DNA from 2 places in the Micromonospora sp. DT48 genome. Region 2 is predicted to be linked to the other one. Evidence: riboswitches for the same ligand, from Rfam matches in the RefSeq annotation. Region 2 holds a riboswitch; the other holds the start of a gene.
The links. Region 2 has a riboswitch for S-adenosylmethionine ahead of thrC (threonine synthase). Riboswitches for the same ligand answer to the same signal wherever they lie in the genome.
Positions count from the first base shown of each region.

Region 1: it holds a riboswitch for S-adenosylmethionine, as region 2 does, so the genes downstream of both, ACLQ2S_RS18665 (ABC transporter substrate-binding protein) here and thrC (threonine synthase) in region 2, are expected to answer to the same signal.

Region 1 is NZ_JBNCLE010000014.1:127,737-139,581, reverse strand. Features, by position in the region: gene ACLQ2S_RS18705 (substrate-binding domain-containing protein) at 1-905, opposite strand, end outside; gene ACLQ2S_RS18700 (MarR family winged helix-turn-helix transcriptional regulator) at 912-1,454, shown strand; partial or broken gene ACLQ2S_RS18695 (urease accessory protein UreD) at 1,575-2,243, opposite strand; gene ureG (urease accessory protein UreG) at 2,243-2,995, opposite strand; gene ACLQ2S_RS18685 (urease accessory protein UreF) at 2,985-3,743, opposite strand; gene ACLQ2S_RS18680 (urease subunit alpha) at 3,743-5,446, opposite strand; gene ACLQ2S_RS18675 (urease subunit beta) at 5,502-5,825, opposite strand; gene ACLQ2S_RS18670 (urease subunit gamma) at 5,822-6,124, opposite strand; SAM riboswitch class IV at 6,513-6,622, shown strand; gene ACLQ2S_RS18665 (ABC transporter substrate-binding protein) at 6,902-7,759, shown strand; gene ACLQ2S_RS18660 (amino acid ABC transporter permease) at 7,795-8,577, shown strand; gene ACLQ2S_RS18655 (amino acid ABC transporter ATP-binding protein) at 8,574-9,305, shown strand; gene ACLQ2S_RS18650 (DUF559 domain-containing protein) at 9,323-10,258, opposite strand; gene ACLQ2S_RS18645 (ABC transporter permease) at 10,445-11,845, opposite strand, start outside.
Region 2 is NZ_JBNCLE010000004.1:317,980-329,824, reverse strand. Features, by position in the region: gene ACLQ2S_RS02280 (alpha/beta fold hydrolase) at 1-1,769, shown strand, start outside; gene ACLQ2S_RS02275 (ABC transporter permease) at 1,769-2,668, shown strand; gene ACLQ2S_RS02270 (DoxX family protein) at 2,842-3,288, shown strand; SAM riboswitch class I at 3,418-3,553, shown strand; gene thrC (threonine synthase) at 3,563-4,849, shown strand; gene ACLQ2S_RS02260 (GNAT family N-acetyltransferase) at 5,317-6,336, shown strand; gene paaN (phenylacetic acid degradation protein PaaN) at 6,390-8,063, shown strand; gene ACLQ2S_RS02250 (GNAT family N-acetyltransferase) at 8,155-8,685, opposite strand; gene ACLQ2S_RS02245 (cold-shock protein) at 8,897-9,100, shown strand; gene ACLQ2S_RS02240 (hypothetical protein) at 9,419-10,333, shown strand; gene groL (chaperonin GroEL) at 10,609-11,845, shown strand, end outside.

The sequences.
Region 1 (11,845 bases), on a different contig from region 2:
GGCGGCGCCTCCAGCCCGAAGCGGCGACCGAAGCTGCCGTGGAAGTCGAGATTCTCCTGGGTCACCAGGCCGGCGAAGAAGCCCGCCGTGCTGAACAGCCCACGAGTGTTGGCGGCACCACTGGCCAGCAGCATGTTCTCGTCCATCAGGGTGCTCAGCCGCAGGCACCGCTGATCCAGGTCGGCCCGTGCGAAGGCCCGGTTGAACCGGACCGCGTCCGCACCCACCAGCAGCATCAGCACCGCGTCGGCGTCGCTGTGCTCGATGCGGCGCAGCACCTCGGCGTAGTCGTGCGTCTCCAGGGGCAGGAAGTGCTGGCCGACGACGCGTCCGCCGCTGCGCAGCGCGTACCGGTGCGCCGCCCGGGTCGTCCGGCGGGGCCAGACGTAGTCGTTGCCGACCACGAACCAGCGCCGCACCCCGAGATCCCCGGCGAGCACCCGCATCGCCGGCCACAGCTGCGCGTCCGGCGTCTCGCTGGTCAGGAAGACACCCTCGGTACGCTCACCACCCTCGTACAGCGCGGTGTAGACGTACGGCACCCGGTGCGCGATACGCGGTGCCACCGCCTGACGTACCGAAGAGATGTGCCAGCCGGTGACGCCCTGGACAGCGCCCATCGACACCAGCGCCTCCACCTCGGCGGCCACCTCGGCCGGCGGCGCCCCGCCGTCGACCGGCACCAACCGCAGTTCCCGGCCGAGGACGCCGCCACGGCGGTTCAACTCCTCGACGGCGAGCTGCGCACAGAGTTCACAACTCGGGCCGAACATGCCCGCCGGCCCACGCATCGGGTAGACCAACGCGATGCTGACCACGCCACGGTCGACGGTCAGCCAGGACGCCCCAGCGGTGATGCTCTCCCCCGCCTGCGGGCGCCCGGACCCCGGTGCCGGCGCGGACATGAACACATGGTGGCCGCCGTCGCTGGTGAAGACCAGCCCTCCCCAACCAGCGGGACATCTCGGTACCATGACGGCAACTCGCGAGGCGGGAGTGCCATGTCAGACCTTCCCGGTTCCGCAGCCGACCTGCTACCCCTGCTGACCCGCGCCGAGCGGTTGCTCTCGCGCCGGGTCGGCACCGTGCTCTCCGCCGAGTCGCTCAGCATCGAGGCGTGGCGGGTGCTCTGCCTGCTCGCCGACGGTCTCGGGCACCCGATGAGCGAGGTGGCCGCCGAAGCGTCGCTGCCCCCCGGCACCCTGACCAAGCTGGTCGACCAGCTCGTCGACCGCAACCTCGTCTTCCGCCGGGTCGACCCGATCGACCGTCGCCGCATCCGCGCGTACCTCACCGCCCGGGGTCGTAGCGAACACGCGCGGGTCGACGCGCAGATCCGCGCCCACCTCGCCGGCCTCGACACGACCGACGACACCTACCTGGCCAGCCTGCTCGACGCCCTCATCGCCCGGCTGAACGCCGGCCACCCCACCCCGGCCCACACCTCCGCCTGACCACACCCCAGCCCTGCCAACGCGGAGGGCCGGAGTGGACGTCAGCCGCCGTTGACCGGGCGGAACCTCCGGACCACGTTCGAGGTACCCGCGCAGGGTGTGCGCGTCCGGTGCGGTGGCGCTCCACAGGGTCGCCGGGCCACCGGCCAGCGGTAGCCGGGCCCAGGTAGCGCCCACGGCGGGCGGTTCCACCGGGTGGGACGGGTCCACGACCAGCAGCGAGCCGGTGGCGGACGCGCCGGCCAACACCGCCGGTCCGGCCCAGCCGGGCGCGTTCGACCCCACCGCCAGAGACTGCCGCAACAGTGGCCGCCCGGCCAGGTCGACCCAGGTGTTGATCTCGACGTCGCCGGGCCGCTCGCCGTGTCGCCCGCAGATCAACTCGTCCCGCCAGTGCAGGGCGCCGCCCTCGGCGACGTCCACCTGGGAATCCGCGACGTGCGCGCAGCCCGCCGCCGCGATCAGTTGCTCGGGCAGCCAGAACAGGGCCGCCCGGTCGGCGACGGTCGCCCGGACCAGCGTCCGGGAAACCGCGCCGGGGCGGCCCGGCAACGCGATCGACGCGGCCACCGTGTGCACGCGGACCACCGCGCCGGGGCCGACCTCGATGTCCAGCCGCAGGTCGTCGCCGGCGAGCGGACCGGCCGCCCCGCCGACGACGTACACCGTGACGCCACCGCCGGGGGACGGCACCTGGCGCAACAGCAGCGGGCTCTCCCCGCGCAGCTCGGTTGCGATGGTGCGGCCGTGCCGGTCGGCGCGGGCCACCAGCCGGGCGGTGGCCCGCATCAGACCTGCCCGGCGGCGGCCGCCAGGACCGGCGCGGCCTGGTCCGTGCCGGGCATCGCCGCCCGGTGGTGGGCCAGTTCGTGGCGGATCCAGGCGGCCACCCGGGTGGCCAGCGGATCCTCGGTGATGGACTGGAACACCGTGGGCAGGTCACCCCGGCGGGCGCGGGCGTCCCGGTCCATCACGGACAGGTCGGCGCCGACCATCGGCGCCAGGTCGGTCTTGTTGATCACCAGCAGGTCAGCGGCGGTCACCCCCGGTCCGCCCTTGCGCGGCACCTTGTCGCCGCCGGCCACGTCCACCACGAAGATCTGCCGGTCGACGAGTCCTCGGCTGAACGTCGCGGTCAGGTTGTCGCCGCCGCTCTCCACCAGCACCAGATCCAACGGTCCCAACGCGTCGGCCAGTTCGTCGATGGCGTCGAGGTTGGCGCCGATGTCGTCGCGGATGGCGGTGTGCGGGCAGCAGCCGGTCTCCACCGCCCGGATCCGCGTCGGGTCGAGCACCCCCGCCCGCTTGAGGAAGTCGGCGTCCTCGGTGGTGTAGATGTCGTTGGTCACCACGGCCAGGCGCAACTCGTCGGCGAACGCCCGACACAACGCCGCGACCAGGGCGGTCTTGCCGGAGCCGACCGGCCCGCCGATGCCCACCCGCAACGCCCGCGCGGCGGTCGGTAGCGGGGCGTGCGGATCCACCCCCGGCTCGGGGTGGGTGTGGGGAACGGACTCGTCGTGGTCGAGTTCAGGACGCAAAGAGACGCACCTCCCAGGTGACATGCGCTTCGGCATGGATATCGGCGAGCGGAGCGGCGGCGGCCGGCAGCCGCTCCGGTGGTTCCTCGGCGGCCCGCGCCGCCCGCGCCGCGACCGCGTCACAGGCATCGGCGAGCCGCACCAACAGCGCCTGGACCTGGTACGGGTCCAGGCCGAGCAGTCGTACGGCGGCGCTGGCCGAGCCGGTCACCGTCGCGTGGGCGGCGACGGTGGCCACCTGCGGCGGGTCGAGACCGGCGGCGGCACCGACCAGCCCCAGCACCAGCGGCTGGTGCGGACCGTCCGAGGTGGCCGGCAGGTCGTCGAAGACCGCCTCCGGCCAGATCTCCCGACCCGCCCGCCGCAACGCCCGGCCCTGCCGGCGGGAGACCGCGCGCTGGGCCGGCGAGGCGGTCCGGGCGTCCAGCTCGGCGTCGAGCCGGACCAGCGTGGCGCGACGCGACGGGCCATCAGGGCGGGGGTCACCCGCCGGTCGGTCGCCGTCGACGGCCCGGCGACCGACCGTCGACGACCCCGGCGGCCCGACGGCCGCCCGGCAGGACGCCGCGGCGAAGGCCGCCGCGACCAGCCCGGCGGTGGCGAGCCGCCCCCGCAGGTACTCCCCCAGCGTGGCCAGATCGGTCACCCGCCCCGCGGCGACGGCCGCCTCCAGGCCCGACGAGTGGGCGTGTGCCCCGGCCGGGAAGCGACCGTCGGCGAGGAGCAGCAGCATCGTCGGGGTGGCCATCAGAACAGGAAGTACCGCTGGGCCATGGGCAGTTCGGACACCGGATCGGGTTCCACCACCACGCCGTCGATCCGCACGGTGAAGGTGTCCGGGTCCACCTCGATGCGCGGCAACGCGCCGTTCTCCGGCAGATCCGTCTTGCCCCGGGACCGTACGTCGGTCACCGGCACCACCCGACGCCGCACGTCCAACCGCAGCCCGGCCTCCAGCGCCGCGGGGGCCACGAAGGCCAGGCTGGTGGCGGCGGCAGCCCCGCCGTACGCGCCGAACATCGGCCGGGGCAGCATCGGCTGCGGGGTGGGGATCGAGGCGTTCGCGTCACCCATCTGCGCGTACGCGATCATGCCGCCCTTGATGACCAGGTGCGGTCGTACGCCGAAGAAGGCCGGCTCCCACAGCACCAGGTCGGCGAGCTTGCCCGGCTCCACCGACCCGATCTCGTGGTCGAGACCGTTGGCCATGGCCGCGCAGATGGTGTACTTCGCGACGTACCGGCGGGCCCGGCGGTTGTCGGCGGCACCGTCGCCGGGCAGGGTGCCCACTCGGGCCTTCATCACGTGCGCGCTCTGCCAGGTACGCAACACGATCTCCCCGATCCGACCCATCGCCTGCGAGTCGGAGCCGATGATGGAGATCGCCCCGAGGTCGTGCAGCAGGTCCTCGGCGGCCATCGTGGAGGGCCGGATGCGGCTCTCGGCGAAGGCCAGGTCCTCCGGCACCGCCGGGTTCAGGTGATGGCAGACCATCAGCATGTCGAGGTGCTCGGCGAGGGTGTTGCGAGTGTACGGGCGGGTCGGGTTGGTCGACGAGGGCAGCACGTTCGGCTCACCGGCGACGGTGATGATGTCCGGCGCGTGCCCGCCCCCAGCCCCCTCGGTGTGGTACGAGTGGATCGCCCGACCGCCGATGGCGCGCAGCGTGTCGGCGACGAAACCGGCCTCGTTGAGGGTGTCGGTGTGGATGGAGACCTGCACGCCGGAGGCGTCGGCGACCCGCAGGCAGGCGTCGATCGCGGCGGGCGTGGTGCCCCAGTCCTCATGCAGCTTGAACCCGCCCGCTCCGGCCCGCAGCTGCTCCCACAGCGCCTCCTCCGCCACCGTGTTGCCCTTGCCGAGCAGCAGCACGTTGACCGGCAACGAATCGAGGGCCTCGTGCATCCGGGCCAGGTGCCAGGCGTTCGGGGTGACCGTGGTGGCGCGGGTGCCCTCCGCCGGCCCGGTGCCACCACCGACCAGGGTGGTGACCCCACTGGCGAGCGCCTCGTCGACGATCTGCGGGCAGATGAAGTGCACGTGGGTGTCGACCGCCCCGGCGGTGAGGATCCGACCGTTGCCGGCGATCACCTCGGTGGCCGGGCCGATGACCAGGTCCGGGTGGACGCCGTCCATGGTGTCCGGGTTGCCCGCCCGGCCCAGCGCGACGATCCGACCGTCGCGCAGCCCGACGTCGGCCTTCACCACACCCCAGTGGTCGAGGACGACCGCCCCGGTGATGACGGTGTCCAGGGCCCCTTCGGCGCGGGTGGCCCGGGACTGACCCATCGACTCACGGATCACCTTGCCGCCGCCGAAGACCGCCTCGTCGCCACCGGCGCAGTGGTCGTGTTCGACCTCGATCAGCAGGTTGGTGTCGGCCAACCGGATCCGGTCGCCGGTGCTCGGTCCGTACAGGGCGACGTAACGGTCCCGATCCACGGTGCTCATGCCGGCGCTCCACTTCGTCGCGGGCCGCCCTGCGGCACCGCGCTGATCCGTTCGCTCATGCCTGCCGTCCCCCGTCCAGCGCCCCGGCGCACTCGCCCCGCAGGCCCGGCACGATCCGGGCGCCGCCCAGCGGCACCAGGTCCACCGGGCGGCTCACGCCCGGCTCGAAACGCACCGAGGTGCCGGCCGGTACGGCGAGCCGCTGCCCCCAGGCGGCGTCCCGGTCGAAGTCCAGCGCCGGGTTGGCCTCGGCAAAGTGGTAGTGCGATCCGACCTGCACCGGCCGGTCGCCGGTGTTGACCACCGTCACCACCGTCACCGGCCGCCCGGCGTTGATCTCGACGGGTCCGGTCGCCGGCAGGATCTCCCCGGGGATCACGGGATCGGGTGGTGCACCGTCACCAACTTGGTGCCGTCCGGGAACGTCGCCTCCACCTGCACCTCCCTCAGCAACTCGGGGATGCCGTCCTGCACGTCGTCGCGGCTGAGCACGGTGCGGCCGGAGGCCATCAGGTCGACCACGGACTGCCCGTCGCGTGCGCCCTCCAGCAGGAAGGCGGTGATCACCGCGACGGCTTCCGGATAGTTGAGACGCAGGCCGCGTTCCCGGCGTCGCCGGGCGACATCGGCCGCCACATGGACGAGCAGACGGTCCTGCTCGTGGGGAGTGAGATACACGGGTGCTCCCGGTGGGTGTCCGCGCCCCCGGCGCACCGTCGGCTCGGCGCCTCGACGCGCCGCCGCACGGTTCGGGGTTCGCCCAGCCGGCGCGCCACCACGCGCGTCGAGCCCGGGAGTTCCACCCTCCCGGCCCACGTGGTGGACCACCGGCGGTGTCTTCGGATGCGGACCGCACCGCCCACCGCTGAGCAGACCGTAAGGGATCGCCCGGCCCGTCGGCAACACCCGCCGATGGCCGCCACCCCTGAGCCACCCCGGCGGTGACCTGCCCGGGTTCCCCGGACGCCGGACGCGCTCGCGCCTCCCACCCCAGGTCAGCGCGCGGCGTGAGGGGCCTCATATCGGGTGGACGCGGCCCGGTCACCTGGTGCTAGCCTCGGCCGCAGGTCATGAGTGCCAGCGTCAAGCCCCGGCTTGCTGGCCGGCAACCCTCCTCCGCGCAGGGGTGCCCCGGGTGAGGACCAGGCACCGGAGCGTCCGGTGCAAGCGTGGCCTGGGTCCCCAGGTCATCACGACCTTGAGGAGAACCATGTCGTACCGCAGTCGACCCGCTCCCGTCGCGGCCTGTCTCGCCCTGACCCGACGTCGGCACGTCGACATGATGCGGGTGTGCAGCGCCGCGTGTAGCTGACCGCGTCGCTCCCGGTCACCGATCCCCACCCGGTCGGCAGACCACCTCCCGCTGCGTCATCGATTCCATCCCAGCGGTCCGTCCTGCGGCGGACCGTCGGTGCGGCACGTCCGTGCCCGCCGCAGCTCAACCAGGAGACACCTGTGCGATTCCTTCCCGCCCTGACCCGTGCCGCCGCCGTCGGCGTCGCCGCGATCCTCGCCGCGACCACCCTGACCGCCTGCGGCTCGAACTCCGCCGACAGCGCGGCCGACAACCCGTACAACCTGCTTCAGCCGGGCGTGCTGCGGGCCGGCACGCTCACCGACGCCCCGCCGAACGTGTACCTCAAGGACGGCAAGTTCACCGGGTTCGACAACGACCTGCTGGTCGCCGCCGCCGACAAGCTCGGGCTGCGGGTCGAGTTCGTCGGCACCGACTTCTCGGGCCTGCTCGCCCAGGTCAACAACCGCAAGTTCGACGTCGGCAGTTCCTCGATCACCATCACCGAGGCGCGCAAGAAGACCGTGGACTTCGGCAACGGGTACGACTTCGGGTACTTCGGGCTCGACGTGCCCGCCGGATCGGCGTTGCGCAGCTTCGACGAGCTGCCCGGCAAGCGGGTGGTGGTCGTGCAGGGCACCGTCCAGGACGACTACGCCACCACCAAGGGCCTGAACCCGGTACGCGTACCCGACTACAACGGCGCGATCAACCAGCTCAAGGCGGGTACCGCCGACGCGTGGATCGCCCCCGCCGAGATCGGTGAGAAGACCGCCGCGGACAGCGGCGGCAAGATCACGGTCGCGGCGAAGGAGCTCAGCCCGGCACCCACCGCGTACGCCTTCGCCAAGGGCAACGACGCGCTGCGCGAGGCGCTGAACAAGGCCCTCGACGAGGTGATCGCCGACGGCACCTGGACCCGGTTGCAGCAGCAGTACTACCCGGACCGGCCGATCCCGGCCGACTTCACCCCGGGCAGCGGCGACGTGGCGGTGCCCTCGGCGTCGCCCGCCTCCTGAACCAGGGCCACGAGCGAGCAGGGCGGAGGTTGACCGTGGATCCGTTGCGCACCCTGTGGGAGACGTTCTTCGACTGGGAGTCGATGCGTGAGGCGCTACCCGAGATGCTCACCGTCGGGTTGCCGAACACGCTGATCCTGGCGGTCACCGCCGCCCTGCTGGGCTCGGCGCTGGGCATCCTGCTGGCCGTGGCGGGCATCTCGCGTACCCGCTGGCTGCGCTGGCCGGCCCGGGTCTACACCGACGTGTTCCGGGGTCTGCCGGCAGCGGCGACGATCCTGCTGATCGGGGTCGGGCTGGCCCCGCTGGGGATGCAGGTGTGGGGGCCCAACCCGTACCCGCTGGGAATCCTGGCGCTGTCGCTGATCGCCGCGGCGTACATCGGCGAGATCTTCCGCTCCGGCATCCAGTCGGTGGAGGCCACCCAGTTGGAGGCGGCCCGCGCGTTGGGGTTCTCCTGGCGCGAGGCGATGCGGGTCGTGATCATCCCGCAGGGCATCCGGCGCATCCTGCCGGCCTGGGTGAACCAACTCATCGCCCTGATCAAGGACTCCAGCCTGGTCTACTTCCTCGGCCTGCTGGCCAGCCAGCGGGAGCTGTTCCGGATCGGGCAGGACTACGCCGCCAACACCGGCAACCAGTCGGCGCTGCTGCTGGCCGGGCTGTTCTACCTCGCCCTGACGGTGCCGCTGACCCACGTCGTCAACTGGATCGACCGGCGGCTGCGGCAGGGCCGCCCGACGGCCGGGCCGACCGACGACGACCCCGACGACCTGGACCTGGCGCTGCCCGGCGCCGCCGGAGGAAATCAACGATGAGCACCTCGGTCAGTCTGAGCCTGCGCGACGTGCACCTCGCCTTCGGGCGTCATCAGGTGCTGCGCGGAGTGGATCTGGACGTGGCGCGCGGCGGCACCGCGTGCGTGATCGGCCCGTCCGGGTCGGGCAAGTCCACCCTGCTGCGGACGGTGAACCGGCTCCTCGAACCGGACCGGGGCGACGTGCTGCTGGACGGACGCAGTGTGCTGCGCGACGACCCGGACGCGCTGCGGCAGCGCATCGGCATGGTGTTCCAGCAGTTCAACCTCTTCCCGCACATGAGCGTGGAACGCAACATCACCCTGCCGCTGCGCCGCATCGGCAAGCTCGGCGAGGACGAGGCGGTGGCTCGCGCCCGAGCCGAACTCGACCGGGTCGGACTGGCCGCGAAGGCCGACGCCCGACCCGCGCACCTGTCCGGTGGGCAGCAGCAGCGGGTGGCCATCGCCCGGGCGTTGGCCATGCGGCCACAGGTGATGCTCTTCGACGAGGCCACCTCCGCACTGGACCCGGAACTGGTCAAGGGGGTGTTGGCGCTGATGGCGGAGCTGTCCGCCCAGGGCATGACCATGGTGGTGGTGACCCACGAGATGGGTTTCGCCCGCCAGGTCGCCGACACCGTCGCCTTCATGGACGCCGGGGTGGTGCTGGAGGCCGGCGAACCCCAGGCCCTCTTCGAGTCGCCGCAGCACCCCCGGCTGCGCCGCTTCCTGTCCCAGGTGCTGTGACCTCCGACCGCCCCTGGTCAACGACGGCGCCCGGCGAGGATCGCAAGAGTCTCCCGGCGCACCTCGTCGGGCTCCCGCACGAGGCGTCGGTGGCTGAACCTGACCACCAGGATGCCGACGGTGGCGAGCAACGCGTCGCGCCGCAGGTCGATCTCGCGCTGGCGGGTATCGCCGTGTGAGCTGGCACCGTCCAGCTCGATGTCGACCCGCTCCTGCTCGGCGAACAGGTCCAGGTACATGGTTCGTCTGCCCACCCGGACGCGTACCTGACGCATCAGCACCGGCAGGTCAGGACCGGTGAAGACGCGGTCGTGTCCCCAGATCTCCAAGGGGCTGCGGCAACCCGCGTCGAGCCGGTCGATGAGTGCGGACAGCGCCGCCCGTCCGGTCGTCTTCGGGGCAAGCGCGCCGCGGAGCCGGTGGCCCGTGGTCAACCGGTCGTTCACGGCGCGGACAACCGGCCCGATGCGGCTCTCCTCGGGCAACAACGACCACGAGCGCACCAACGCCTCCTCCAGCCGGACGAGCGGTACGCCCCGTCGCACCACGACGTGTGGCGGTTCCGCCGCGAATGCCCTCCGATGCCGCACCACCAGGCTCTCCCTGCTCCGCAGGCCGGTACCGGCGGGCACGTCGAGGTACACCGGCTCGCCGGCTGGTTGGGGCCGGAGGCCGTACACGTCCAACGCGGTCAGCGCGCTCAAGGCCGCCCGGCCGTCGGCGTACGCGAGCGCCGCCCGTCGAGCGACCTCGGGTGTCACCCGTGCGAGCACGCTGGCCGACTCCGGGCCGGCGAGCAACGAGCCGTCGACGTAGACCGCCGGCAACACGCGACGCAGCCAACCGATGCGGTACGCCCGCCGCAGCGTCCAGGGCGGTACCACCTCGAGTGCGCGGGCGCGGGTCACCACACCGCCACCGGCCTCGACGAGCGATCGAAGCACGGCATCCACACCGACCGAGCCTGCCCCACCCCACCCCGCCCCCACTGCCCCCCTGTGGACACCGCACCCCCTGTGCACAACGCACCGCTCCAACGCCGCGTGTGGTAGGGGTCCTTGATCGTTTGCAGTCGAGTGACCGTGCCAGCGGCGTGTCGAGTCAGTCGACTGCAAACGATCAAGTCTGAACCGGCCGGGTCAGGTGGGGGTGTCGCGGCGGCGGAAGGTGGTCAGGCCGACCGCGAGCAGTACGGCGGCGATCGCGGTGAGTGCCACCAGGGGCAGGACGGTGAGGTCGGCGGCGGGCACGGACGGCACATGGGTGTACGGGGAGAGGTTCAGCGCGGTCTGTGGCAGGTCCAACGCGGCGCCCAGTTGGCCGAGCAGCAGGAAGACGATCAGCACCGCCCAACTGGACGCGACCGACCAGCGTGGCAGCGCCCCGAACAGGGTGGTCACCACCCCGGCGACGACCAGCAGTGCGGGCAACCACAGCAGGGCCGCACCGGTCAGCTCGACGGTCCAACCGGCCGGATCTCCGGCGGCCAGCCCGTACCCGAGCCCGGTGGTGGCACCGGCCAGCAGCATCAACGCCAGCGCACCGAGCGCGGCGGCGGCCACCTGCGTAGTCAACCACCGGGTGCGGCTGACGGCGGTGGCGAGCAGCGGTTCGAGGATGCCGTCCGACTCGTCGCCGCGTACCCGCAGCAGGGCCTGCACCACGTACGCGCCGATGGTCAGCGCGAACAGCCCGAGCATCGCCGCCAGGAAGGCGTCGCGCAGTTCGTCCCCGCCACCGAGTTGGGCGATCGCCTCGGCGGCGGCCGGGTTGTCGGCGATCATGTCGTCCACCTCGTGCCCGGCCAGTCCCATGGCCACGCCGAGCACCGCCACCGCGATCGCCCAACCGGTCAACGCGCCACGGTGCAGCCGCCAGGTCAGCCCGGCCGGACTCAGCAGTCCGGCGGCGGCCCGGTCCGGCCCCCGTCGCGCGGCGAGCAGGCCGGCGCCGACGTCACGGCGTTCGGCCAACGCGTACGCGATGGCGACCCCGGCGACGAGCAGGGCGGTCGGCAACGCGAGCACCCACCACCGTTCCGCACCGAAGGCGCGGACCTGGGTGCCCCAGCCCAGCGGCGACAGCCAGGTGGGCCAGGCGCTGTCCAGCAACCCGTCGGCGGAACGCTCACCGAGCACGTCGCCGGCGGCCCGGAGCAGGAACGTCACGCCGACGGTGGCGGCGGCGAGAGCGTTGGCGCCCCGGGAGGTCACCGACAGTTGGGCGGTGACGGCGGCGACACCGGTGAAGGCGAGACCGACGCCGGTGATCGCCGCGGCGGCGGCCACCGACCCGGCGGCGGGTAGCCCGGCGCCGACGAAGGCGACCGCGAGCAGCGCCCCGGCGAGGACGTTGGCGCCGACCACGACGACCAGGGCGGCGGTGAGCAGGGCGTACCGGCCGACGGCGGCGGCACCGAGCAGTTCGGCCCGGCCGGTCTCCTCGTTCTGCCGGGTGTGCCGGATCACCGCGAAGGTGCTCAGCAGCGCGGCGAGCACGGCCAGGGTGAGGTACGTCTCGGCGACCACCACCGCGCCGAG
Region 2 (11,845 bases):
CGCAGACCGACTCCGACCGGGTCAGGTTCCTCACCGCGCAGTGGCTCGACCACTGGGTCGCGGGGACCGGGGAGGCGCCGGGCCAGACCTTCACCTTCTCCCGCATCGCCGGCTTCGACGCGATGGACCGGGGCCTGGTCGCCACCGGCTACCGCACCGACGACTACCCCGGTATCGGCGGCGACTCGCGCACCGAGGTGACCGTGACCGGCCCGGCCCAGCCGGTGGCCAACCCGCCCGGCGGCAACCCCGCCGCGATCTCCTCGGTGCCGTTCGCCGGCTCGTTGGGGTCGCTGCTCGGCGGGGTGGCCGGTGACATACCGGGGCAACACGCCCGGTTCGAGTCCGAGCCGCTGGCCGAGGCGGTCGACATCGTCGGCGCGCCGACCGTGTCCCTGCGCGTCGCCTCCAGCAGCGGCGAGGCGGTCCTCTTCGCCAAGCTCTACGTGGTCGACCCGGAAGGGGCGGCCACCCTGCCCAGCGGACTGATCGCGCCGATCCGGCTCAGCGGCCTGCCGGACAGCATCGACGCCGCGGCGCCGGTCACCGTGACCCTGCCCGCGATCGTCCACCGGGTGGAGGCCGGGCACCGGCTCCGCCTGGTGGTGGCCACCTCGGACCAGGCGTACACGACCCCGAGCGAGCCGGTCGTCCACACGGTCGCGGTCGGTGACGACCCGGTCAGCCTGCCGACGGTCGACGCCGACCCGATCCCCACCGAGGCGGTCCTCTGGCGCTGGATCCTGGTGGGGCTGCTCGCCGCGATCGTGATCGGGCTCGTGGTGCTCGTCGCCGTGCTGCGCCGGCGGCACCGTCGCCAGGACACCTCGGTGCATCCGGAGTACGCGAACACGCCGCTGGCGGTACGCCGACTGCGCAAGGAGTACGCCGACGGTTTCGTCGCGGTCTCCGAGGTGGACTTCGAGGTGCATCCCGGTCAGGTGGTCGGGCTGCTCGGGCCCAACGGCGCCGGTAAGACCACCACGCTGCGGGTGCTGATGGGGCTGACCCAGCCGACCGCAGGGGAGATCTACGTCTTCGGGCACCGGCTGGTACCCGGCTCACCCGTGCTGTCGCGGATCGGCGCGCTGGTGGAGGGGCCGGGATTCCTGCCGCACCTGTCCGGTCTGGAGAACCTCAAGGCGTACTGGCGGGCGACCGGCCGACCGGAGGCCGACGCCCACTTCGAGCAGGCCCTGGAGATCGCCGGGCTGGGTTCGTCGGTGCACCGGCGGGTGCGCAAGTACAGCCACGGCATGCGGCAGCGGCTGGCCATCGCCCAGGCCATGCTCGGCCTGCCGGAACTGCTGGTGCTCGACGAACCGACCGACGGGCTGGACCCGCCGCAGATCGCCGAGATGCGTCGGGTGCTCCAGCGGTACGCCACCGACGGTCGGGCGGTGCTGGTCTCCAGCCACCTGCTCGCCGAGGTGGAGCAGACATGCACCCACGCCGTGGTGGTGAACAAGGGCCGGATCGTGGCTTCCGGACCGGTCGAGGAGATCGTCGGTGACTCGCCCAGCGTGCTGGTCGAGGTGAGCGACGCGGTCGCCGCCCGGGACGTGCTCGACGGTCTCGGTGGCGTACGCGTCCTGGACGACGCCGACGGACAGTTGGTGGTCGACACCAACGGCACCGCCCGCAGCGAGGTGGTTGCCGAGTTGGTCCGGGCCGGGATCGCGGTGGACCGGGTGGTGCCCCGGCGTCGCCTGGAGGACGCATTCCTCGCCCTCGTGGGTGAGAATTCCCGAGGAAGCGGGGACCGGTGATGACGCGCTCGACTGTCGACCCGACGCCGGAGCAGACCGGAGTGGCCGCCTCGGGTGCGGCGACCGGTTACCGGCCCGCCCGGACGCTGCCGTTCGGTGCGGAGTTCCGCAGGCAGGCATCGCGCCGACGCACCCAGCTGGCGCTCGGCTTCATGGTGCTGCTGCCGTTGATCATTCTGATCGCGTTCCAGTTCGACACGAACGACGACGACAACGGCAGAGGCGAGTTCGGCAGCCTGATCGATCTCGCCACCTCGGGTGGGCTCAATTTCGCTCTCTTCACCATCTTCGTGTCGGCCTCTTTTCTGCTGGTCGTGGTGGTGGCGCTGTTCTGCGGCGACACGGTGGCGAGTGAGGCGAGTTGGGGGAGTCTGCGTTACCTGCTGGCGATCCCGGTGCCGCGGGCTCGACTGCTCACGGTGAAACTGCTGGTCGCGCTCACGTACTCGGCGCTGGCGTTGGTGCTGCTCGCCGGTACGGCCCTCACCATCGGCACGCTGCGCTACGGCTGGTCGCCGCTGCGCAGCACGGTCGCCGCGCAGTTGGAGCCGGGCGAGGGGCTGCTGCGGCTGCTTGCCGTGCTCGGCTACCTGGCCATCGTCCTGCTGGTGGTCGCGGGTCTGGCGTTCCTGCTCTCGGTGACCACCGACGCGGCGCTCGGCGCGGTGGGCGGTGCTGTGCTGCTCTGGATCCTCTCCAGCATCCTGGACCAGATCACCGCGCTCGGCGTGATCCGGTCGTTCCTGCCGACCCACTACAGCACCGCGTGGTTGGGCTTGCTCTCCACGCCGGTGCAGACCGACGACATCGTCCGGGGCACCGTCTCGGCGGTCTGCTACGCGACCGTTTTCTGGGGTCTGGCCTTCTGGCGCTTCACCCGCAAGGACGTCACCAGCTGACTTATGCCTGGTCGGCCGCTGTTCACTTTACGGCTGGCGAAACGGAGGGCTGTCTCGCGGAAGTTCCGACGGCTAAGCTTGATGTGGGAGCGTTCCCACGTAGAGAGATTGCATCGACAACTATCTATAGATCTCGCATTCTGGTACCACCACCCCACTAGTAGGAGGTACCAATGCGAGTTGACCGGTTCGGCGGGCCGGCATTGTCCCTGTTCCGCATTGTGATCGGGTTACTCTTCCTGATTCACGGCATGTCGTCTGTGTTCGGTCTCTTCGGCGGCAACCGTGGCACCGGCGAGGCGGTGCCACTCGGCGAGTGGCCCGGCTGGTACGCCGCGCTGATCCAACTGCTCTGCGGCGGCCTGGTGCTCCTGGGGCTGTTCACCCGGCCCGCGGCTCTGCTGGCGTCGGGTTCGATGGCCTACGCGTACTTCGTGGTCCATCAGCCCGAGGCGCTGCTGCCGATGCGTAACCACGGCGAGTTGTCGGTGCTCTTCTGCTGGTCGTTCTTCCTGGTCGCGGTGCTCGGTCCGGGTACCTGGGCGGTGGACAACCTGTGGCGACGAGGTGCGTCGACGGTCGCCGTCGGTGAGGACGAACGACGTTCCGTGCCGGCCTGACCGGCGACGCTCGGCGGCGGTGCCGGTGGGTGCGACCGGCACCGCCCAGGCGGGTTCGACCGCTCACAAGCTGGGATTGACCTGCGACGGCCCCAGTCGGAGTGCCTAGACTCGGCGGCACAACTGCATACCTCATCCAGAGGGGCTGAGGGATACGGCCCGACGACGCCCCGGCAACCACCTCGCGCGCTCGACGCTGAGCGTCCTGCGGGGCAGGTGCCAATTCCGTCCCCGCCGCAGGGTGCGATGCGGGGAAAGATGAGAGGACTTCGACATGACGTCGACGCTCGCCCCGTCCGGCATCGACACCTCCGCCAGCCCCGCCCGTGCCCTGGTCTGCCGGGCCTGTTCGGCTCGATACCCGCTGGCTGCCCAGCACGCCTGTTACGAGTGCTTCGGCCCGCTGGAGGTCGACTACGACCCGGCGGCACTCGCCACCGTGACCCGCGAGCAGATCGAGGCCGGCCCGCGCAACCTCTGGCGCTACGCCGCTCTGCTGCCCGTCGGCCAGGACCCGGCCACCAGGGTCACCCTGGACCCGGGGTTCACGCCGCTGGTGGCCGCCGACCGGCTCGCCGCCGAGTTGGGCATCACCGCGCCGCTGTGGGTCAAGGACGACAGCGCCAACCCCACCCACTCGTTCAAGGACCGGGTGGTGTCGGTGGCGCTGACCGCCGCCCGGGCGCTCGGCTTCTCCCGGTTCGCCTGCGCCTCCACCGGCAACCTCGCCAACTCCGTCGCCGCGCACGCCGCCCGGGTGGGTACGCCGTCGGTGGTCTTCATCCCCAGTGACCTGGAGCAGGGCAAGGTCGTCACCACCGCCGTCTACGGCGGTGATCTGGTCGCCATCGACGGGTCCTACGACGACGTGAACCGGCTCTGCGGCGAGTTGGTCGAGACCGACGAGTTCGAGGACACCGCGTTCGTCAACGTCAACGTGCGGCCGTACTACGCGGAGGGATCCAAGACGCTCGGCTACGAGGTGGCCGAGCAGCTCGGTTGGCGGATCCCGGCCCAGGTGGTCATCCCGATGGCCTCCGGCGAACTGCTCACCAAGATCGACAAGGCGTTCAGTGAGCTGGTCGAGATCGGCCTGGTCGAGGCGCCGGCCGACGGCTGGAAGGTCTTCGGCGCGCAGTCGACCGGGTGCAACCCGATCGCCACCGCATTGCACGCCGGCACCGACGCCATCACCCCGGTCAAGCCCACCGGCATCGCCAAGTCGCTGAACATCGGTGACCCGGCGGCGGGACTGTACGCCCTGGAGGCGGTGCGGCGTACCGATGGCTGGATGGACCACGCCGACGACGACGAGATCCGGGCGGCGGTGCGGCTGCTGGCGCGTACCACCGGGGTCTTCGCGGAGACGGCCGGTGGCGTGACCGTGGCGGTGCTGCGCAAGCTGGTCGAGTCGGGCCGGCTGGACCCGGCCGCCGAGACGGTGGTGTTCAACACCGGCGAAGGGCTGAAGACGCTCGACGCGGTCGCCGGTCAGGTGGGCCCCACCCACCGGATCAAGCCCTCGTTGCGGGCCGCCCGGGACGCGGGCCTGCTGGGCTGACCCGACCCGTGGGCTGTAAGCGGCATTTCGCAGGGAGTGAGCAAAACACGCCCCCGGGGACTTGACGGCCGCAAACGGACGGCGCAAGATGCTCCGTGCGGGAGGGCGTTTCGCCGTAGACTTTCAGTCTTTACGACCCAGCGCCGGAGGCGTTGTGCGATCGACCCTCCCGACCAACGTCCGAGCGGGCCAGCGAGAACTCGCTGGCCCGCTCGCCTGTCTGTGGCGCATGCTGCCGCGATGACTGTCACCGTCACCCCCTTCGGCCCCGCCGACGAGCAGACGATCGAGTAGGCATGCCCGATCGGCGCGGCGTACGTCGCCGCCGACCTGCCCGATTACCCACCCTTGTCCGGCAACGGTTCTCGGCGATGATCTGCCATCAGATGCCGGGCACGTGTCGATCAGCCGGTGACCGGCGGAAAACCGGTGGCGGTGAGCGTCGGCCGCCCGGCAGGCTCGCGCCCATGGCCATCACTGTCACGCCGTACGACTCCACCGACGAGGCAGCGCTCGACGACGCGTACCGGGTCGTCGCCGCAGCGCAGGCGGTGGACCTGCCCGACCTGCCGGTGGGGGACCGCGACGAGTTCGAGCTGCTGGTCGCCCACCCGCCGTACGGCAGCGTGATCCACCAGGCGTTGGCCCGGCGTGACGGTGTGGCCGCCGGGCACCTGCGGATGCGGCTACCGCAGCTGGACAACACCGCGATGGCCACCGTCGAGCTGACCGTCGACCCGGCGCAGCGTCGGCGCGGCGTGGGCCGGGCGCTGCTGGCGTACGCCCGGAAGGTGGCCGTCGAACAGGGCCGGAAACGGCTGTTCGGCGAGACCCCGGGCCCGCTGCCCGGCGGGCCGGGGCGCCCGGCGCCCGGGGCGGCCTTCGCGGCGGACGCCGGAGCACAGGCCGCGCTGGCCGAGGTGCGGCGGCGGCTGGAGCCCTCGCGGCTCGACCAGGCGAGCCTGACCGCGCTGCTCGACGCCGCCCGCGAGCGGGCCGCCGGCTACCGGACGGTGGCGTGGCAGGGGGCGGTCGCCGAGGAGTACGTGGCCGACATCGCCCGACTGGAGGGCCGGCTGCTCATCGACGCGCCGATGGGTGACCTCGTCATCGAGGCGGAGCAGGTGGATGCCGTGCGGATCCGGGAGTCGGAGCGGGTCCAGCGGCTGCGGGGACGACGGCGCTACCACGTCGGCGCGGTGCACGAGGCGACCGGTCGAATGGTCGCCTGGACGGTCATCGACCGGGGGCCGTCCACGCCGTGGCACGCCTGGCAGGAGATCACCATCGTCGACCCGGCGCACCGGGGCCACCGCCTCGGTCTGCTCGTCAAGGTCGAGAACCTCAGGCACGCGTTGGCCCACGAGCCGGAGCTACGCGCGATCGACACCTGGAACGCGGCGGCCAACGAGCACATGATCAGCATCAACGAGCAGCTCGGCTTCTGCCCGGTCGACGCCTGGACCGACTGGCAGCTCGCCATCTGAAGTTGTGACACGCCCCTACTGATCTGAGGGCTTGGTGTTGCATGATGGCGGGCATGACGGAGACCCCGCACCCCCTCTACGACAGGCACGCCGAGACCCTCAACCGCGCGCTGACCGCGATCGCGGAGCGGGGATACTGGTCCGCCTACCCGGAGTCACCCAGTCCACGGGTGTACGGCGAGACCGCCGCCGCCGACGGCAAGGCCGCCTTCGAGGCGTACCTGGGCGCGGACTTCCCGCTCGACCAGCCCGGCGACGGCGACCGGGTGGCCAGCGAGAGCAGCCCGTTCGGCGTGGCGCTGGGCGTCCGCTACCCGCACACCGACGCCGACCGGCTGATCGCCGCCGCATCCGCGGCGCTGCCCGCCTGGCGTGACGCCGGCCCGCAGGCCCGGGTGGGCGTCTGCCTGGAGATCCTCGACCGGCTGCACCGGAACATCTTCGAGCTGGCCAACGCGGTGCAGTTCACCAGCGGTCAGGCGTTCGTGATGGCCTTCCAGGCCGGTGGCGCGCACGCGCTGGACCGCGCGCTGGAGGCGCTCGCCTACGCGTACGCGGAGATGACCCGGCACCCGGGCACCGCCGGCTGGGAGAAGGCCGCTGGCAAGGGCGACCCGCTGCGGATGACCAAGACCTTCCACGTGGTGCCCCGGGGGGTGGCCCTGGTCGTCGGCTGCAACACCTTCCCGACCTGGAACTCGTACCCGGGTCTGTTCGCCTCGCTGGTCACCGGCAACCCCGTCGTGGTCAAGCCGCACCCGCGCGCCGTGCTGCCGCTGGCCATCACCGTCCGGTACGCCCGCGCGGTGCTCGCCGAGGCTGGCTTCGACCCGAACCTGGTCCAGTTGGCCCCCGAGGCACCCGGCGAGAAGCTCGCCTCGACCCTCGCCCTGCACCCCGCTGTGAAGATCGTCGACTTCACCGGCTCCACCGAGTACGGCGACTGGCTGGAGGCCAACGCCCGGCAGGCGGCCGTGTACACGGAGAAGGCCGGGCTCAACACGGTGGTGATCGACTCGACCGACGACTTCGTCGGGATGTGCCGCAACCTGGGCTTCACGCTGACGCTCTACAGCGGCCAGATGTGCACCACCTCGCAGAACATCCTCATCCCCCGGGGCGGCATCGAGACCGACCAGGGGCACAAGAGCTTCGACGAGGTGGCCGCCGGCATCGCCGCCGCGGTGGGCAAGCTCACCGGCGACCCGGCTCGGGGCGTGGAGCTGACCGGCGCGATCGTCAACGACGGGGTGTTGGAGCGGCTGGACGAGGTGACCAAGGTCGGCGTGCCGGTGCTGGAGTCGCGTACCGTCGAGCACCCGTCGTTCCCGGACGCGGTCGTGCGTACGCCGACCATCGTGAAGCTGGAGGCCGACGACACCGCGACCTACTCGCGGGAATGGTTCGGGCCGATCTCCTTCGTCATCGCCACCGACTCCACCGCACACAGCGTGGAGATCCTGCGCTCGACCGTGGGCGAGAAGGGTGCCCTCACCGCAGCGGTCTACTCCACCGACGGGGCGGTGCTGGACGCGGTCGAGGCCGCCGCGATCGAGGTCGGGGTGCACCTGTCGGCGAACCTCACCGGAGGCGTCTTCGTGAACCAGTCGGCGGCCTTCTCCGACTTCCACGGCAGCGGGGCGAACGCGGCGGCGAACTCGGCGCTGACCGACGGGGCGTACGTGGCCAACCGGTTCCGGATCGTGCAGAGCCGCCGGCACGCCTGAGCCGTGGCGGGCTCCGGGCGGACCGCCCCGGAGCCTCCGGCCCGGGCCTGTGTCGAAGTCCTCGGCTCGACCGAGGACTTCGACGCAGGCCCTATGCGGCCCGGCGCATATGGAGTTCGCGCAGGGTGGGGATGCCCGGGTGGGGCAGGCGGACGCCGGTGTCGACGAAGCCCAACCGCTGATAGGCGCGATAGGCACGGTCGTTGCCGACCACCACTTCGAGCATCAGCTCGTCGCGCCCGCAGGCCCGGGACCACTCCGCCACCCCGTCGACCAGATCCGCGAGCAGTCCGGTGCGTCGCCAGGTCGGGGTGATGTAGACGGCGTAGAGCACCGTCACCCGTCGCTCGGTCGGGTGGGCGACCCCGCCGACGTGCCCGACGAGTCGGCCGCCCGGATCCGCCACGAACTGCGCGGTGTGCCCACCGGCGGAGACCTGGGCGATCCGGGCGGCGTACTCGGCGTGCGGCCGGGCCGCGGCCTCGGCGATCGTCTCCAGGAACGCCAGCGGTGCGTCGGCGAGCATCTCCAGGCGCAGGGCACGCATGCGGGCCGCGTCGGCGGGCTCCACCCGGCGGACCACGGCACGGCGTGCGCCCGTCCGGTCGGCGGCGCTGGTCATCCCGCATGGATATCACAATGACGTCGGACGATGTGGCTGACTGTAATACGCCCGATTTGTGGTCGTGCACGGTCGTCACTGCTCGTGTAGCGTGCGATTTCGGTCACCCGTTTCGGCGGTCGTCGCCGATTGTCGAAACCAGTGATTTCCGGGGTGCCGGGGCGCCGGCGACCGGTGGTAGTGGAACGCCGTGCAGAGTGAGGAAAACACCGTGGCACAAGGCACCGTGAAGTGGTTCAACGCCGAGAAGGGCTACGGCTTCATCGCCGTCGACGGCGGGCAGGACGTCTTCGTCCACTTCTCCGCGATCGAGATGGACGGCTACAAGGCGCTGGACGACGGTCAGCGGGTGGAGTTCGAAATCGCCCAGGGGCAGAAGGGCCCGCAGGCCGAGCGGGTACGCGTCATCGGCTGAACGCGAAACACCCACCCCACTGACTGATCGTCGTCGGGTGGCGTGACCGTGGCCGGAGGGGGCTGCGATGCCGGTGCCCCACAAGGGAAGATCATGGGCCGTTCCAGCCGATGCTGAGGAGGGTCCATGTCCGACCAGCCGCCCCCGACGGGTCCGTCCGCCCACCCCCCGGGCGGGTGGGGGCCACCCGGCGGTTGGGTTGGGCAGCCGCCTCACCCCGCTGCGCCGCCGTACGGTGCCCCGGTTTATCCCGCTGCGCCGCCCCATGCCGCTGCGCCGCCGTACGGTGCTCCGGGTTATCCCGTACCACCGCCCGGGATGCCGTATCCCGGCCAGCCTGGTTACCCGGGCCATCCGGCACCCGGCGGCCACCACTCGGGCAGCCATGGACTCGGCCCGCCCGACGCGCTGGTCAACCCGCCCGGTGCCGGGCTGGAGGGCTGGCTCACGCGCCTGATGGGAGCGGTCCGCCGGGGCTGGCGCCAGTTGCTGCCGATCCTGCTGCTGACCCAGGTGGTGCCGGGGGCGCTGATATCGGGTCTGCTGCTGGTGTTCGACCGGACCGGGCAGTGGGAGGACGAGATAGCCGCCGGCGAGGTCCTGCCGGCCGCCTACTGGGCCGACCTGGGCTCGTTGTTCGCCGTGCTGGCGGGTGGCACCGCCCTGCTCGGCCTGGTGCAGGCCGCGGGCTGGGCTGCTGGCACCTGGGTGATCACCCGGCAGGCAAGCGGTGCGCCGGCCGACGTCTCGGCGGCACTGAACTACGGAGTACGCCGGGCACCCGCGCTGTGGGGTTGGACGCTCCTGGTCGGCTTCATCGTCACCATCGGCATGTTCTGCTGCTTCCTTCCGGGCCTCGTCGCCGGGTTCATGCTCAGCATGACCGGGCCGGTGTTCCTCTTCGAGCGGGCTGATCCGATCGGTCGTTCGTTCCAGATGTTCCGGAACCGGGCGGCTCTGCTGTCCAGCCGGGTGGCGTTGGTGGTGGGGGCGACACTGGTGTTCCTGCTGCTGACCACCCTGCTGGATCGGGCCTCGGTTCCGCTGTTCGGGGCGCAGCCCCTGACCTCGCTGGGTACGGCGTTGGGCGCCATCTCGATGGTGCTGGTGATCGCGGTGCTGATGCTGCCGGCCTACTTCGCGCAACTGGTCGGGTTCGTCGTCACGTACGCCGAGCAGCGGGCTCACGAGGGCCCGGTGAACAGCGCGCGACTGGTGGCCGAACTCCGCTGACCCGGGCCATCGTGCTTGCACTCGGCAGGGCAGAGTGCTAAACAAGTCATTGGCACTCGCATGGCGTGAGTGCCAGTTGGTCGGGACGGTGGGGCCTCGGTCGCACTCGTGGCATAACCACGGGTGAGGCACGTGGCCGGTCGTCGCGGGCTATCCGGCCCGGCCGAGGAGACGTCACCGTCGCCAGGTGGTGACGTCCCAAGGTGCGTACACCAGACGGCCCATCCGGGGCACACACTCGGGTGGCCCGTGAGTGTCCAGGAGGACAACGCCGTATGGCCAAGATGATCGCGTTCGACGAAGAGGCGCGCCGCGGCCTCGAGCGGGGCATGAACCAGCTCGCCGACGCCGTAAAGGTGACCCTCGGCCCCAAGGGCCGCAACGTGGTGCTCGAGAAGAAGTGGGGCGCCCCCACCATCACCAACGATGGTGTGAGCATCGCCAAGGAGATCGAGCTCGAGGACCCCTACGAGAAGATCGGCGCCGAGCTGGTCAAGGAGGTCGCCAAGAAGACCGACGACGTCGCCGGTGACGGCACGACGACGGCGACCGTCCTGGCCCAGGCACTCGTTCGCGAGGGTCTGCGCAACGTGGCCGCCGGTGCCAACCCGATGGCCCTGAAGCGGGGCATCGAGGCCGCCGTCGCCAACGTCTCGGAGGAGCTGCTGAAGCTCGCCAAGGACGTTGAGACCAAGGAGCAGATCGCCTCCACCGCCTCCATCTCCGCCGGTGACACCAGCGTCGGCGAGATCATCGCCGAGGCGATGGACAAGGTCGGCAAGGAAGGCGTCATCACCGTCGAGGAGAGCAACACCTTCGGGCTGGAGCTGGAGCTCACCGAGGGTATGCGCTTCGACAAGGGCTACATCTCGGCCTACTTCATGACCGACCCGGAGCGTATGGAGGCCGTCTTCGACGACCCGTACATCCTGATCGCGAACAGCAAGATCTCGTCGGTCAAGGACCTGCTCCCGATCCTGGAGAAGGTCATGCAGTCGGGCAAGCCGCTGCTGATCATCGCCGAGGACCTGGAGGGCGAGGCCCTGGCCACCCTGGTGGTCAACAAGGTCCGTGGCACCTTCAAGTCGGTGGCCGTCAAGGCGCCGGGCTTCGGTGACCGTCGCAAGGCCATGCTGACCGACATCGCCATCCTCACCGGTGGCCAGGTCATCAGCGAGGAGGTCGGCCTCAAGCTGGACGCCGTCGGCCTCGACATGCTGGGCCGCGCCCGCAAGGTCGTGGTGACCAAGGACGAGACCACCATCGTCGACGGTGCCGGCGACGCCGAGCAGATCCAGGGCCGGGTGAACCAGATCCGGGCCGAGATCGACAAGAGCGACTCCGACTACGACCGGGAGAAGCTGCAGGAGCGGCTGGCCAAGCTGGCCGGCGGCGTTGCGGTGATCAAGGTCGGCGCGGCCACCGAGGTCGAGCTCAAGGAGCGCAAGCACCGCATCGAGGACGCGGTCCGCAACGCCAAGGCCGCCGTCGAGGAGGGCATCGTCCCGGGTG